Regions from separate parts of the Viridibacillus sp. FSL H8-0110 genome, predicted to be linked through region 1. Evidence: riboswitches for the same ligand, from Rfam matches in the RefSeq annotation. Region 1 holds a riboswitch; each other region holds the start of a gene.

Evidence for each region. Region 1 has a riboswitch for cobalamin ahead of MHH98_RS11785 ((2Fe-2S) ferredoxin domain-containing protein). Riboswitches for the same ligand answer to the same signal wherever they lie in the genome.
Region 2: another riboswitch for cobalamin. It lies ahead of nikA (nickel ABC transporter substrate-binding protein); the one in region 1 lies ahead of MHH98_RS11785 ((2Fe-2S) ferredoxin domain-containing protein).
Region 3: another riboswitch for cobalamin. It lies ahead of MHH98_RS14275 (Ig-like domain-containing protein); the one in region 1 lies ahead of MHH98_RS11785 ((2Fe-2S) ferredoxin domain-containing protein).
Region 4: another riboswitch for cobalamin. It lies ahead of MHH98_RS19355 (helical backbone metal receptor); the one in region 1 lies ahead of MHH98_RS11785 ((2Fe-2S) ferredoxin domain-containing protein).

Annotation. Positions count from the first base shown of each region.
Region 1 covers NZ_JBBOPJ010000001.1:2,358,094-2,361,308, forward strand. The annotation lists gene cobJ (precorrin-3B C(17)-methyltransferase) at 1-1,647, opposite strand, end outside; gene MHH98_RS11785 ((2Fe-2S) ferredoxin domain-containing protein) at 1,676-2,041, opposite strand; cobalamin riboswitch at 2,242-2,431, opposite strand; cobalamin riboswitch at 2,676-2,859, shown strand; gene MHH98_RS11790 (energy-coupling factor ABC transporter permease) at 3,061-3,215, shown strand, end outside.
Region 2 covers NZ_JBBOPJ010000001.1:2,930,012-2,933,226, forward strand. The annotation lists gene nikB (nickel ABC transporter permease) at 1-103, opposite strand, end outside; gene nikA (nickel ABC transporter substrate-binding protein) at 140-1,771, opposite strand; cobalamin riboswitch at 1,925-2,110, opposite strand; partial or broken gene MHH98_RS14695 (hypothetical protein) at 2,476-2,673, shown strand; gene MHH98_RS14700 (class I adenylate-forming enzyme family protein) at 2,798-3,215, opposite strand, start outside.
Region 3 covers NZ_JBBOPJ010000001.1:2,849,679-2,852,893, reverse strand. The annotation lists gene MHH98_RS14285 (ABC transporter ATP-binding protein) at 1-391, shown strand, start outside; gene MHH98_RS14280 (DUF4083 family protein) at 461-640, opposite strand; cobalamin riboswitch at 885-1,063, shown strand; gene MHH98_RS14275 (Ig-like domain-containing protein) at 1,293-3,104, shown strand.
Region 4 covers NZ_JBBOPJ010000001.1:3,896,932-3,900,146, forward strand. The annotation lists gene MHH98_RS19350 (FecCD family ABC transporter permease) at 1-524, opposite strand, end outside; gene MHH98_RS19355 (helical backbone metal receptor) at 533-1,489, opposite strand; cobalamin riboswitch at 1,617-1,806, opposite strand; gene argS (arginine--tRNA ligase) at 2,084-3,215, opposite strand, start outside.

The DNA of each region.
Region 1 (3,215 bases):
TTCAATTTTCGGTGACATATCTTGATAGTTAAATCCTTGAATTCGCTTCACACGTTTGAAGTATTTGAACAAGCGCTCGTTCGGATGTGCATTTTGACGATATTCTTCAACGATATTACTGACAACTTCTACAATCTTTTCTGGCTCAATGCCCTCTGCAACTGGTTGTCCTGGGTGAGCCGTTCTACCAACTGGCTTCGCACCTACAAAAAGATCAAATTTACCTTTTCGATAGACGATTCCGACGTCTTCCATTACAGCTTTATAACATGCCATACCACAGCCATTAAAACCGATATTAAATTCTTTAGGCATGTTCAGACCTCCAAGTTTTTCTTGAAGTTCCTCAGCATAAGGAATTCCGCCCGTTTTCTCGCCATCACAGAAATCACATGCTTTTATTGTGACAACATCACCAACTGGTGACAGAATAAAGTTTGCATCTTGCAGTCTAGCTGTAATAAAATCTGGTTTTGTTGTTGGGATTTTCAAAAGAATATTATGGTTTGGTGTATATTCCATAGTGCCTTTATCTCCAACTACATCAGCTAATGTCATCATTTGTTTTGGTGTAAACCTTTTATTTGCAACCCCAGGGCTTACGGCTAATTCGAAAATAGATTCCATTTCTTGCTGTACAAAAGTAGTTTGAGTTTCCACTTGCTGACCCGTTACACGAGTTAATGCATCTAATGCCATTTCAAATGAGCCAATTTTAGGTTTTGGTTCTGTTTTTACAACTGACGGTTGCTTAGCTCTTACTAAAGCAGGTGCACTATCAATAATTTGACTACGCTGAATGCCGGTTTCTTGGTCCATTGCCCACGGTTCTGCCTCTTCTTTCAAACGTTGATGTGGTTTTAGTGGTTGTTTTTCAGCATTCAATGTGTATTTTCTTTGGTAACCACGAGGCGTAATCATTTTATTATCATACAAAAATGTCGATGAATTACCGATGACAACTGTCGTTAACATACCAATATCATGATTTAACATATCTTTTAAATTAGTGATGATGATATTTTGTCGATCACGATAAGCGCTTTTCACTAAACCTACTGGTGTTTCAGGTGAACGATACTGTAATAAAATACGTTGCGTTTCGACAATTTGTCGTGTACGACGACCACTCCGTGGGTTGTAAAGAGCTATTACAAAATCCGCCATTGCCGCAGCTTCCACACGTTTTGCTATTAAATCCCATGGAGTTAGGTGGTCACTTAAGCTGATCGTACATGAATCATGCATGACCGGTGCGCCAAGTAAAGAAGCACAAGAGTTAATAGCGGAAATGCCAGGAATAACTTCAATTTCAACACCGGTTGCTTCTGTCCATCCCTTTTCTATTAACACTTCATAAACTAGTCCGGCCATACCGTACACACCTGAGTCACCACTTGAAATGACCGCTACTTTTTTACCATTTTCAGCTTGTCTTACGGCTTCTTGAGCCCGAGAAACTTCTTCAGTCATACCGGTACTGATGACAGATGTATTACTATCAATTAGATCTTGAATGAGTTCAACGTACGTTTTATAACCGATAATAAAATCACTTTCTTGCAGTGCTTCAACTGCCCTAGTTGTAATATGTTTAAAATCTCCTGGACCAAAACCAACTACATAAAGTTTGCCAAGTTGCGACATTCAAACATCTCCTTTTCGTTACATCTAACTATTTGTTTTTCGAAATACCTTTAATCGCTCCTGATGTAGGGTTTTTCGTCATGTTGCCATTTAATGTTTGGTAGACGACATGAGGTGCAACTTGCTGATTCATACAATCGCGAACAATTTGACGGCCAATTTCAGGAGATTCTGCTTGATACCAAGTACCTTGTGGATACGCAATAACGACACAGGCATCTTTGCAACGTCCATTACAGCGAGTTCGAGTTGTATGTATTTGTTCGTCTACCCCAAGCCTAGCAATCTCATCCCTTACTGCCAGCGTTACTTCTTCGCCGCCCTTTTTCAAACAGCTACTACCATTACAAATGAGCAAATGGCTTTTCATTCTTTCTAAATTCCAAGTTGTCATCGTGATCCTCCCATACTGTGTTCATCATTTTTTATGAAAAATCTATGGAAATAGGGTAAATTGGCAACTAGTTATTTATTTTGGTAAATAAAAAAACCTTAATTCAAAGAATTAAGGTTTAAAAACTAGATTATTCAGACAACACATCAAAATAAATAAGCATCGTCCACTGTAGCCTTCACCTTTCCCTCCGAAAAGTATCGTTCATAATTATAAAAGCAGGTTTCCTGGCTTACGCGTCACTTTACTTTGATCTCTTCCCAGTATTTTACCAGTGAGTGTTATCATTTCATCAGCGTTACAGTAGCGGGGGCTGCATCGGATTCTAACCGATTTCCCTATTATCCTACATGTTCAATAAACCAAACATGTCGGCACTTTTAAATTTGATATTCAATTGTATTATTCAGTAAATTCTAAATCTGTAACTATCATATACTAAATTTTACTAGATTCAAATAGATTTTTTTATGAATATTATCTTGACATAATTTAAATTCTACATTTACACCTATATAAAGTTATTAAAAACAGTTATATCTACCTTACTACTCAATTTCAATATTTTTGAAAATTCCATAAAAAAATCTAGTAGAAAGAAAATTCTCATGATACACTATATTCTGAAATCAAACAATTCAATAAACTTTATGGTGTTAAATTAGCGTTTAACTTAAAAGGGAAGTCGGTGTTAATCCGACGCGGTCCCGCCACTGTGTTGAGGAGTTTTGCTACATTATGTCACTGTCAATAGACGGGAAGGCTGTAGCAAAATGAGGATTCTAAGCCAGGAGACCTGCCATAAAGTGAGGAACTGTTTCAACCTACGAGGATGGGTGTGAAAGTGAGTAAGTCTTATTTTTTGATGACTTTTCCTTCACGCACTTCTTTCTATGAAAGAAGTGCTTTTTTATTTGCAAACTGGCTGTACGCCCTATCCAGAGAGGTATTTCATAGGAGGTGTTATTTGTATATAACTGTATATCTAGTAAAAATACATAAATAAAAGGGAGAATAATATGAATAAGTTAAAATCAATATTTAACTGGAAAATGATTTATTTTTTAGCATTTGTCATGATTGTTCCAAATCAAGCATTTGCCATGCACATTATGGAGGGATTCTTACCTGTAGAATGGGCTATCTTCTGGTGGGCAGTAACAATTCCATTTTT
Region 2 (3,215 bases), 570 kb from region 1:
CTGGGTCTCCAGGAATTAAGTGCAATAAAATAAAAGTAATAATGGAGATTCCTAATAATATTGGAATTAGACTTGAGAGACGTTTAACTAAAAACCAACTCATGTAGCACTCCTTAAGTTATTATTAATAATTCTTGCTTCATTTAACATCAATTGTAGTTAAAGGTACCTCAGCTTCTTGAGGTAAAAAATCTAATCCGCTAATATTCTTGTGATATACAGCTACATTTGATTGGTAAGATATCGGTAAGTATACTGCTTGATCATGTAATGTTGATAAAATATCTGTATACATCATTTTTCTTTCTTTTTCATCTGTAGTTAAAAGTACTTTTTTAATTTTCTCGTCTATTTCCTTCTTTTCTGGTAATCCCAATAATGCAGTATAATCTGGACCACCATTTTCCGAATCTGTAGTAATTGAGGCTAAATAAGAATGCGGGTCAAAAGGTACGGCCCATGTTGATGTAAATAATATATCGTAATTACCTTGGAATGCAGTTGTCCAGAAAGTATTCGTTTCCTGACTAGTTAACTTAATATCAATTCCTAGTTTTCTAAAATCACCTTGTACAAATTCAGCAATCGACTTTTGGATGTTATCAGTACTATTAAATAAGAATTCCAGTTGCAGCTCTTTTCCATCTTTTTCTCTAAACGCTTTACCCTCTACTTTTTTCCAGCCTGCTTCATCTAATAACTGTTCTGCTTTCGCAATATCATAGTCATATGGATTTATATCAATCTTTGTGTAATCCAATACAGGTGGGAACAGTGTATCTGCCTTTTTTTCCATACCATAAAAAATATTATCGATTGCTGCCTGTTTATTGAAAGCATAATTGAGTGCTAAACGCACTTTATGATCTTTAGTTGCTTCTTTGTTTGTGTTAAATAGTAACGTTCTTGTAGCAGTAGGCTCTGATAATTTAGTTTCATATTTCCCTGAATCCTTTAAAAACTGGAAAGAATCCTGACTAATGACCCCATTACCAAAAATAAAATCAAGTTCGTTTTTCTCAAAAGCTAATACTCTAGATTCTCCGTCTGTAATGACTTTGACAACTACCTTTTCTACTTTAGGTTTAGTACCCCAATACTTTTCATTTCTTTTAAAAACCGCATACTCATTCTTCTTATATTCGCTAAGTACCCACGGACCTGTACCAATCTGAGATTTAAGTCCATCTTTAAATGTGTCTTGGCTGTCAGGAAAAGCAGCTTCTCCAACAAACCTCAAAGGCCTTATGTAAGTTAATTCTTGAAGCGTTGGATAATAAGAATTGTTCAATGTAAGTTTAAAAGTATATTCATCCAATGCTTCTGTATTTTTGATTTGGTTGATTAACTCTACCCATTCATGTTGTTTGCGATTATCTAAAATTGTATCGAAGTTTTTCTTTACAATTGCTGCATTAAACTTCGAACCATCAGAAAACTCAACATCTTTTCTCAGATGGAATACATATTCTTTGCCATCTTTCGAAATATTCCAGCTTTCTGCTAACCAAGGTTGAATTTCCCCTCCCTTCCCGTAGTAAACAAGTGACTCATATACCATAGCTTGGGAGAAAAACTCATTTGGAAAATATGTATGTGGATTTAAGTCGCCTATATCTCCAGTCATGGAAAATGTAACAACTTTTGATTGATCTTTAACAGACGCATTATCTTGTTCTTTTGCTTTGTTACTACACCCAGTAATAAAACTCGCGAGAATTACTAGTAGAACAAGAAAATTCCGTAGTATCTTACTTTGTTTAATAAACATGTTTAATCACCTTCATTTTTAGAATTTAAACTATTAAAAATACTGAAATACAAAAAAGCATTCCTAACCCAATTAAAAAGGTTAGAAATGCTCATAGTTTTAGATCAAATTTATCTCCTAGCACTCCAACACCTCCCTATCTCCCGTAGGTTAACAGCATTTTTAGAACAGGCAGGTCTTCTGACTTAGGTTCATCGCTCCAATGCGTCTTCCCGGATATTCCAGTGACTTATTTGCATGAGGCTCACCCTTACAGCGGCGGGACCATGTCGGATTTTCACCGACTTCCCTATTAAGTATTCGCTATTAAACGAACACACCTATTCCAATACTATATGTAATTTTTTTGTGGAAATAAAAAAAGTTTTCCTAATATAAAGTATATTCGTTATTACTACTTAAAGCTATATCAATTTAAAGACTTAATTTTATACAAAAGTTTTACCACAAAAATTGCGCGTTTTTTTTTGCAGTTACACATATCGTTGCTGGTTGTAAACGTTACATTGCCTTACACCTAAAGTGGAAAATTCCACATTTATGCTTAACAAGAAAAAATAACCTGATTATAAATAACTGGTTCGCTTTTAGAGTACTAAAACTAATTAGAGTATCAATTTTGGATTCAAAAGTGACACGATAACGTAAAGCGAATAAACGAAGTGCCGATTTCTATTAAAGTGAAATTAGCACTTCGTTTATTTTATCATTTCAATTCAAATAAAATTGAAAAATTAAGTAACTCAAATTTAAAGATAGAGATTGTCCAAAATGCAAATCATTCCTTGGATATTGAAGAATTCGATACAACAAATTCAATATTAGCTTTATCAAGGGTAGTGGAAAAACTTCAGGAAGCATTAAAGACAATTCAGTGCAATAATGAGATTATCAAAAGATAACCAATTTAGGTCTAATTTAATCCCTAAAATAGATGATAAAGAGGTGCTAATTGCACCCCTTTTTTAATGGTTATTTACATTTTTGCTCCTCAATTCCGAACCCGTTAATAACCCAACAGACCGTTTACATTTGAATCGTTTGAAGTTTCTTTTTATCAATTTTCCCTACATGTGTTTTTGGTAGTTCAGGGATAAAATAAATATTCCGAGGGATTTTATAACTACCTAGATGACTTCTACAAAGGTCTTGAATTTCTTTAACATTATTAAATGCATCATCAGATACGATAAAAGCCGTAACGATTTCACCCCAGTGACAATCAGCAATTCCTATAACTGCGACCTCTTTCACCTTTGGATGAGTAATAATACATTGTTCCACCTCTTGAGGATAGACATTTTCCCCCCCTGAAATAATCATTTCTTTTACTCGTCCTACGATATAAATATCTCCGTCCAGATCCATCTTCGCTAAATCACCAGTACGAAGCCATCCATTAATAATAGTTTTAGCTGTCTCTTGTGGATTCTTCCAATATTCG
Region 3 (3,215 bases), 490 kb from region 1:
GAGTATTGAATACGCCGATCGTGATTATCAAACTTTATCGCAAGGAGAAAAGCAAAGAATATTGATTGGTCGTGCCTTAATGGATGATCCAGAGTTACTCATATTAGACGAGCCTGCTACTGGGTTTGACTTCATAGCTAGAGAACAATTGTTAAAAACAATTGGTGAAATTGCAGCTTTAGAAAGCGGACCAACAATAATCTATGTCACACATCATATTGAAGAAATTCTACCGGTTTTTCAGAAAACATTATTATTAAAAAAGGGCCAAGTATTTGCTTCTGGAAGTACAATCGATATGCTAACAAGTGAAAAGCTTTCTTCATTTTTCGATATTCCAGTAGAAGTTATTTGGTACAATAATCGTCCATTATTATCAAAGCGGGATTAAATGAACTTAAAAACTAACTGTTGAATTTAGTATTAGATACAACAGCTAGTTTTGTATTTTGAATAATAATTATTTAGACTGCTTTTCCAATAACATGATAATCTTATCCAATTTTTCATTTAGTTCGGTAGATTCATTCTTAGGAGTTGTATTTATAATGATTCTTCTAATAAATAGCATAAAAGAAATCGTACCTAATATCATTAAAGCAATGACAATAATTATTAGCATATCTCCAACATTAAACAATTCATCCCTCCTTCAACCATACATGCTTTTAAAAAGGATATTAATTCAATTTTAACATGTGTAACAGGAATTATGTGATTAACATATTAAAAGATTCATCGATAAATACAATTTTGAAATAAATATACATACGTTTCTTTCTTTATTTGTATAATTATTTGATGTGTTATGAGTAAAATATCAAAAACTAATCAAAATGCGATAGATTAATTTCCAATATTATGATAAGTTTATATTAAGTGAATATTGTATGCCAGAATTAGATGTAGTACATACATAAAAGGGAATTCGGTGAAATGCCGAAGCTGTATCCGCAACTGTAAATGCTGATGAAATAAGGAAATACCACTGTTTTATACGGGAAGGTCCTTAAAGTAAATTGATGCATAAGCCAGGAGACCTATCTAATTCATAGCGTATATCTACTCTTCGGAATAAAGTGAGATTACGGCAAAACAATCTATATTAGACAATACTGTTGTCCTATATTTCTTTGTATTTATGCTATTTCTCTATGGAGAAATAGCTTTTTTCATTGTTAAGAACTTTTAATTTCCAACATTTAATATATGAGTAAGAGTTAAATAGTCGACTAGCATGAAAAAGCCGAATTCCGAATCCAACAAATCTAAATAAAATCGGAGGAATTCAAATGTTAAAACGTTCATCTAGTATGGTGTTAGCTTTTGTTATGCTACTATCACTATTATCGCCGTTTACAGCTCAAGCTGAAAATAATATGGTAGTAAACAATGAAGACCATACTTCTCAAACAACATCACCACAAGTAATCAAAGAAAAACTAGTGAACTCTTTAGAGAAGGCAAAACAATATTATATTATAAACAACCAAACTATTAGTTCTAGAGTAATCAGTTCCCACAGTGGCTACTGGTCATTATCAGCAATGTATGCACTAGGCATGGATATTAAAAACTACAAGTGGGCAGAGGGCTCAGAAGTTACTAGTGAACAATCTTATTGGATGAAACCAAAAGCGGCTACTTCAAGCACTTCAAATGAAGACGCAGGTACTATTATTGGTGCATATATTCTAGGATTAGATCCAACAAATCTTGGACAACGCAACATTGTTGAAGATTTACAAAACAAACAAAAGGCTGATGGTAGTTTTTTCACAGCATACGGTGAATCTTGGGCATCAATTGCGCTAGGCTTAGCAAATGCAGACTATGATAAAGCCAAACATTTAGAAGTAATTTTAAAGAAACAAAATAATTCAGGATTATTCTCTGGATTTGGTTCATCTGATGACTTAGATGTAACAGGTTGGAATTTAACTGCATTAACGTTATTAAATAATACTGATAAGTCCAATGAAACAATTAACGAGTCTATTAAAAAAGCAGTAGATGGTATTCATGCAAAATATCAAAAAGATGGTTTTGTAGATAATTCAAACTCAATGGCAAGTATTATTATGGGACTAGCTACAGCTGGAGAAGATTTAACAGCTGACAAATGGAGCTATGAAAAAGACGGTAAAAAAGTTAACATTCTTGAAAAAATGATTGATGATTATCAATTAGAAGATGGTTCGTTTAAATGGATGATTAAAGATTCTAAAACAAACTTAATGGCTACTGAACAAGTAATCATTGCGTTAGCAGACGCATTGAATGGAAAATCAACATTTGCGAGATTAGCAGCTGGTGAAATACCAGATACTAATCCACCAGTGGAAAATCCAGATACTGAGGGCCCAACTGAACTTACAGTGGGAACAATTTCAAACAAAACAACATCAGTAACAGGAACAACAGAAGCATATGCAACAGTCTCAATATACAATGGAACTAAACTTCTAACATCAACAAAAGCTAACAATAAAGGAACTTTCGCGTTAAAGATTCCTGCACAAAAGGCGAATGTGAAATTAGTAGTAAAGACTACAGATGAAACTGGCAATGCTGGTGTAACAAAAACAATTACTGTACTAGATAAAATTGGACCAACAAAACTTATAGTAGGAACAATTTCAAACAAAGCAACTACTGTAAAAGGGACTACAGAAGCTAAAGCAACAGTTTCTATTTATAAAGGCTCTAAACTACTTACATCAACAAAGGCAAGTAGCAAAGGTAACTATACGCTGAAGATTACAAAACAAAAAGCAAACGTAAAATTAGTCGTAAAAACGAAAGATACAGTAGGTAATAAAGGCGTATCAAAAACAATTATTGTAAAAGATAAAATTGCACCAAAAAAACCAACAGTATCTAAAATCACATCGAAAACTACAAAAGTAAAAGGTATAACTGAAGCAAAAGCAACAATTACAATCTACAATAGTAAACATAAAAAAATTGGCTCAGCTAAAGCATCAAGCAAAGGAAATTTCAGTGTGAAAATCAAAAAACAAAAAGCAAATACTAAACTATCAATTTATGCGAAGGATCTAGCAGGAAATAAAAGTAGCAAACTTAGCGTGAAAGTGAAGTAACGGTAGTATGAAAAGGGGCTGTCCAGAAAGTCGGTGAATACCGGCCTTTGAGGGTAGCCCTATTTCTTTATAATTGAATCTGTTTAACTTGATTGTTGTTTTTGGCTAATT
Region 4 (3,215 bases), 1.5 Mb from region 1:
AGCCACCCAATGATTTGCCTTAACTCATCACCTGTTAACGCAATTAACAATGAAATTAATGCACCTAAAAATGAACTAACGATAATCCCTGTTAAAATCAGCGTTTCCATTTTCATAGTTCGATCAACTAATCGTGCAAAAGCCATTACACCCATCATCGCCAATAAGGCCCCTAGCATGCTGAAGGCTGGTAATGTGTATATACCAAAAATAGGGGTCGAAATGCCGAAAAAGAGCGTCACCACAGCACCTACCGAGGCACCAGATGACACTCCTAACGTATACGGATCGGCGAGAGGATTTTTCAGCAATCCTTGGAAAGCAGCGCCCGCAATGGCCAGTGAGGCTCCTACTAACCCTGCAAGCACAACACGCGGCATGCGTATTTTCCACAATATATTCGTCGCTGTTGGATCCGCTGCCGTATTCCATAACGTACTAATTGGTACTTTTACAGAACCAATTGATACACCTAGCCAAATGCTAACAATTAAAATCACAAAGGCTATGGTGTACCCTAAAATGGTTTTCCTCACTCAAAAGCCTCTGGATATACTGCTTTTGCAATGACCTCTAATCCTTCAGCAAGACGAGGACCTGTACGGCTTGTTAAGTTCGCATCAACTTGAACAACTGCATCATTTTTAACAGCTGTGATACTATCAAATCCTTGGCGTTTTTTCACCTTCTCGACAATATTTTTCACATGGTTGTATTTCACAATAATTGTATCTGGATTACGTTTCACAATTTCCTCAGAGTCAATTTGGAACCAGCCTGTTTGATCTGCTGTGACGTTTTTAATATTAGCTAGATCAAACATTTCTTGCATAAATGTATCTTTACCCGCAGTGTAAATATTAGGTTCGTCTGTTGTTTCGACGAATGCTGATTTTTGTTTTACATCTTTCACTTTAACTTGTACTTCTTTTACTTTTGCTTTCATATCATCAGTAATCTTCTTAGCCTCATCTGCTTTACCTGTAATGTGGCCTATTTGTTCAATTGTTTTATACGTTTCATCAAAATTCTCAGCATTTTTTACAACGAAAACTTTCAATCCTGCATCACGTAATTGTTGGAGACCTGCTTCAGAAGTACCTAAAAGTGTTTCGTGTGCAAAAACAACTTCTGGATTTAAGCTAATAATTTTCTCGGCGTTAAATTCCATCCCACCGATTTTTTCTTTTTTCGTTGCCGCTTTAGGATAATCATCATTATCCGATACAGCAATAATTTCTTTTTCTAATCCTAACGCGAAAAGAATTTCTGTGTTACTTGGTACCAATGTAATAATGCTCTTTGGTGCTTCTGTAAATTTCACATCATTGCCAAGTGCATCAGTCTCTGTTAATGGATACCCTGCTACCTGTTGCTCTGTCGCTGATTCACTATTTTCCTTTTTCTTCGTATCTTCCGTTTGGCCACAGCCTACTAATACGCCTAGTGCTAAAACAAACACTAAACAAAATTGCCATATTTTCTTCATTTACATTTCCTCCTTGTTCATAAAAAAATCTCTCGTTTTACGACGAGAGATACGATGACAGTGAATATATACATAGCTGTACTAAAATGCACTTTTACTGACACCATTTCTATCCGCGTAGTTCTAATTGGTGGTCTCCATGTTGGTAGGTCTCCTGGCTCGTGATCACAGCTTGCCGTGCCTTCCCAAAGTGTTATACTTTAGTGACAAATTACGACTTACTCACACATACAGTGGCGGGACCGCGTCGGATTTACACCGACTTCCCTTTTCTCTTTACTGAATCAAAGTAAAGAACCATCATGTTTCACAATATACAATTGTTATTACATCGTGTTCAATTATACAGAAAATTAAATACTTGTCCAAGATGTTACTAGGCTTGGTGGAACTATTAGCAATAACACATTGTGACATGAATCGATGAAGTCTAGCTATTTTATCTTTAACTAGCGCAATTTTTTTCTTTCATTTGTTCTTTATAAAAACCAAAAGACTATTCCACACTTATTCAGTGAGAAATAGTCTTTTTATAAGTACCTCTTAGATTCACAAGCTTATTCAACCTCAGTAGCTAAAAGGGTATTTCTGTCATTACATTTTCTCAGGTGCTGATACGCCAATAAGTTTTAGTGCGTTGGCGATTGTAGTACGAACTGCTGTAATTAGAGATAAACGTGCTTCTGAGCGATCTTTGTTATCAGCATCTAATACTTTTTCAGCATTGTAGAAGCTGTGGAAAGTTGCTGCTAGTTCTTGAATGTAGTTAGTAATACGGTGTGGTGTGCGATTCTTCGCAGCATCCGCAACAACTTGTGGGAAGTCCCCTACTTTTTTCAAGACATCAATTTCTTTCTCTGCATTAAGAAGATTTAAATGTTCTTTAGATGCTGCTAATCCTTGTTCTTTTGCTTGGCGCAAGATTGAAGAAATACGAGCATGTGCATATTGTGCATAGTAAACAGGGTTTTCATTTGATTGCTTAACAGCTAGGTCAAGGTCAAAGTCCATATGTGAATCACCTGCACGCATTGCAAAGTTATAACGTACTGCGTCTAAGCCAACTTCTTCAACAAGTTCGCGTAAAGTAACCGCGTTACCTGTACGTTTACTCATTTTCACTTTTTCGCCGTCTTTCATTAAGTTCACCATTTGAATGATTTCAACTTCTAATGTGTCACGATCATAACCAAGTGCTTCGATTGCTGCTTTCATACGCGGGATATAGCCATGGTGGTCAGCTCCCCAAATGTTGATAAGTTTAGTGAATCCACGTTGAATTTTATCTTCATGGTATGAAATATCTGGTGTTAAATATGTGTAAGAGCCATCATTTTTTATAAGTACGCGATCTTTATCGTCGCCAAATGTTGTCGAGCGGAACCAAGTAGCGCCTTCTTCTTCAAATACATGACCATTCGCACGAAGTTTTTCTAGAGCCGTTTCAACTTTACCTGATTTATAAAGTGATGTCTCAGAATACCAAACGTCAAAGTCTACACGGAAGTTTGCTAAGTCTTTTTGTAATTTACCAAGCTCTAATTTCAAGCCATGCTCACGGAAAAATTCAAAGCGCTCTTCATCTGATTTACTTAGAATCGAATCACCAAACTCAGCAGCTAATTTACCTGCGATATCGATAATATCTTGACCATGATAACCGTCTTCAGGCATAGAAGCATCTAAGCCTAACGATTGTTTGTAGCGAGCTTCTAAAGATGCTGCT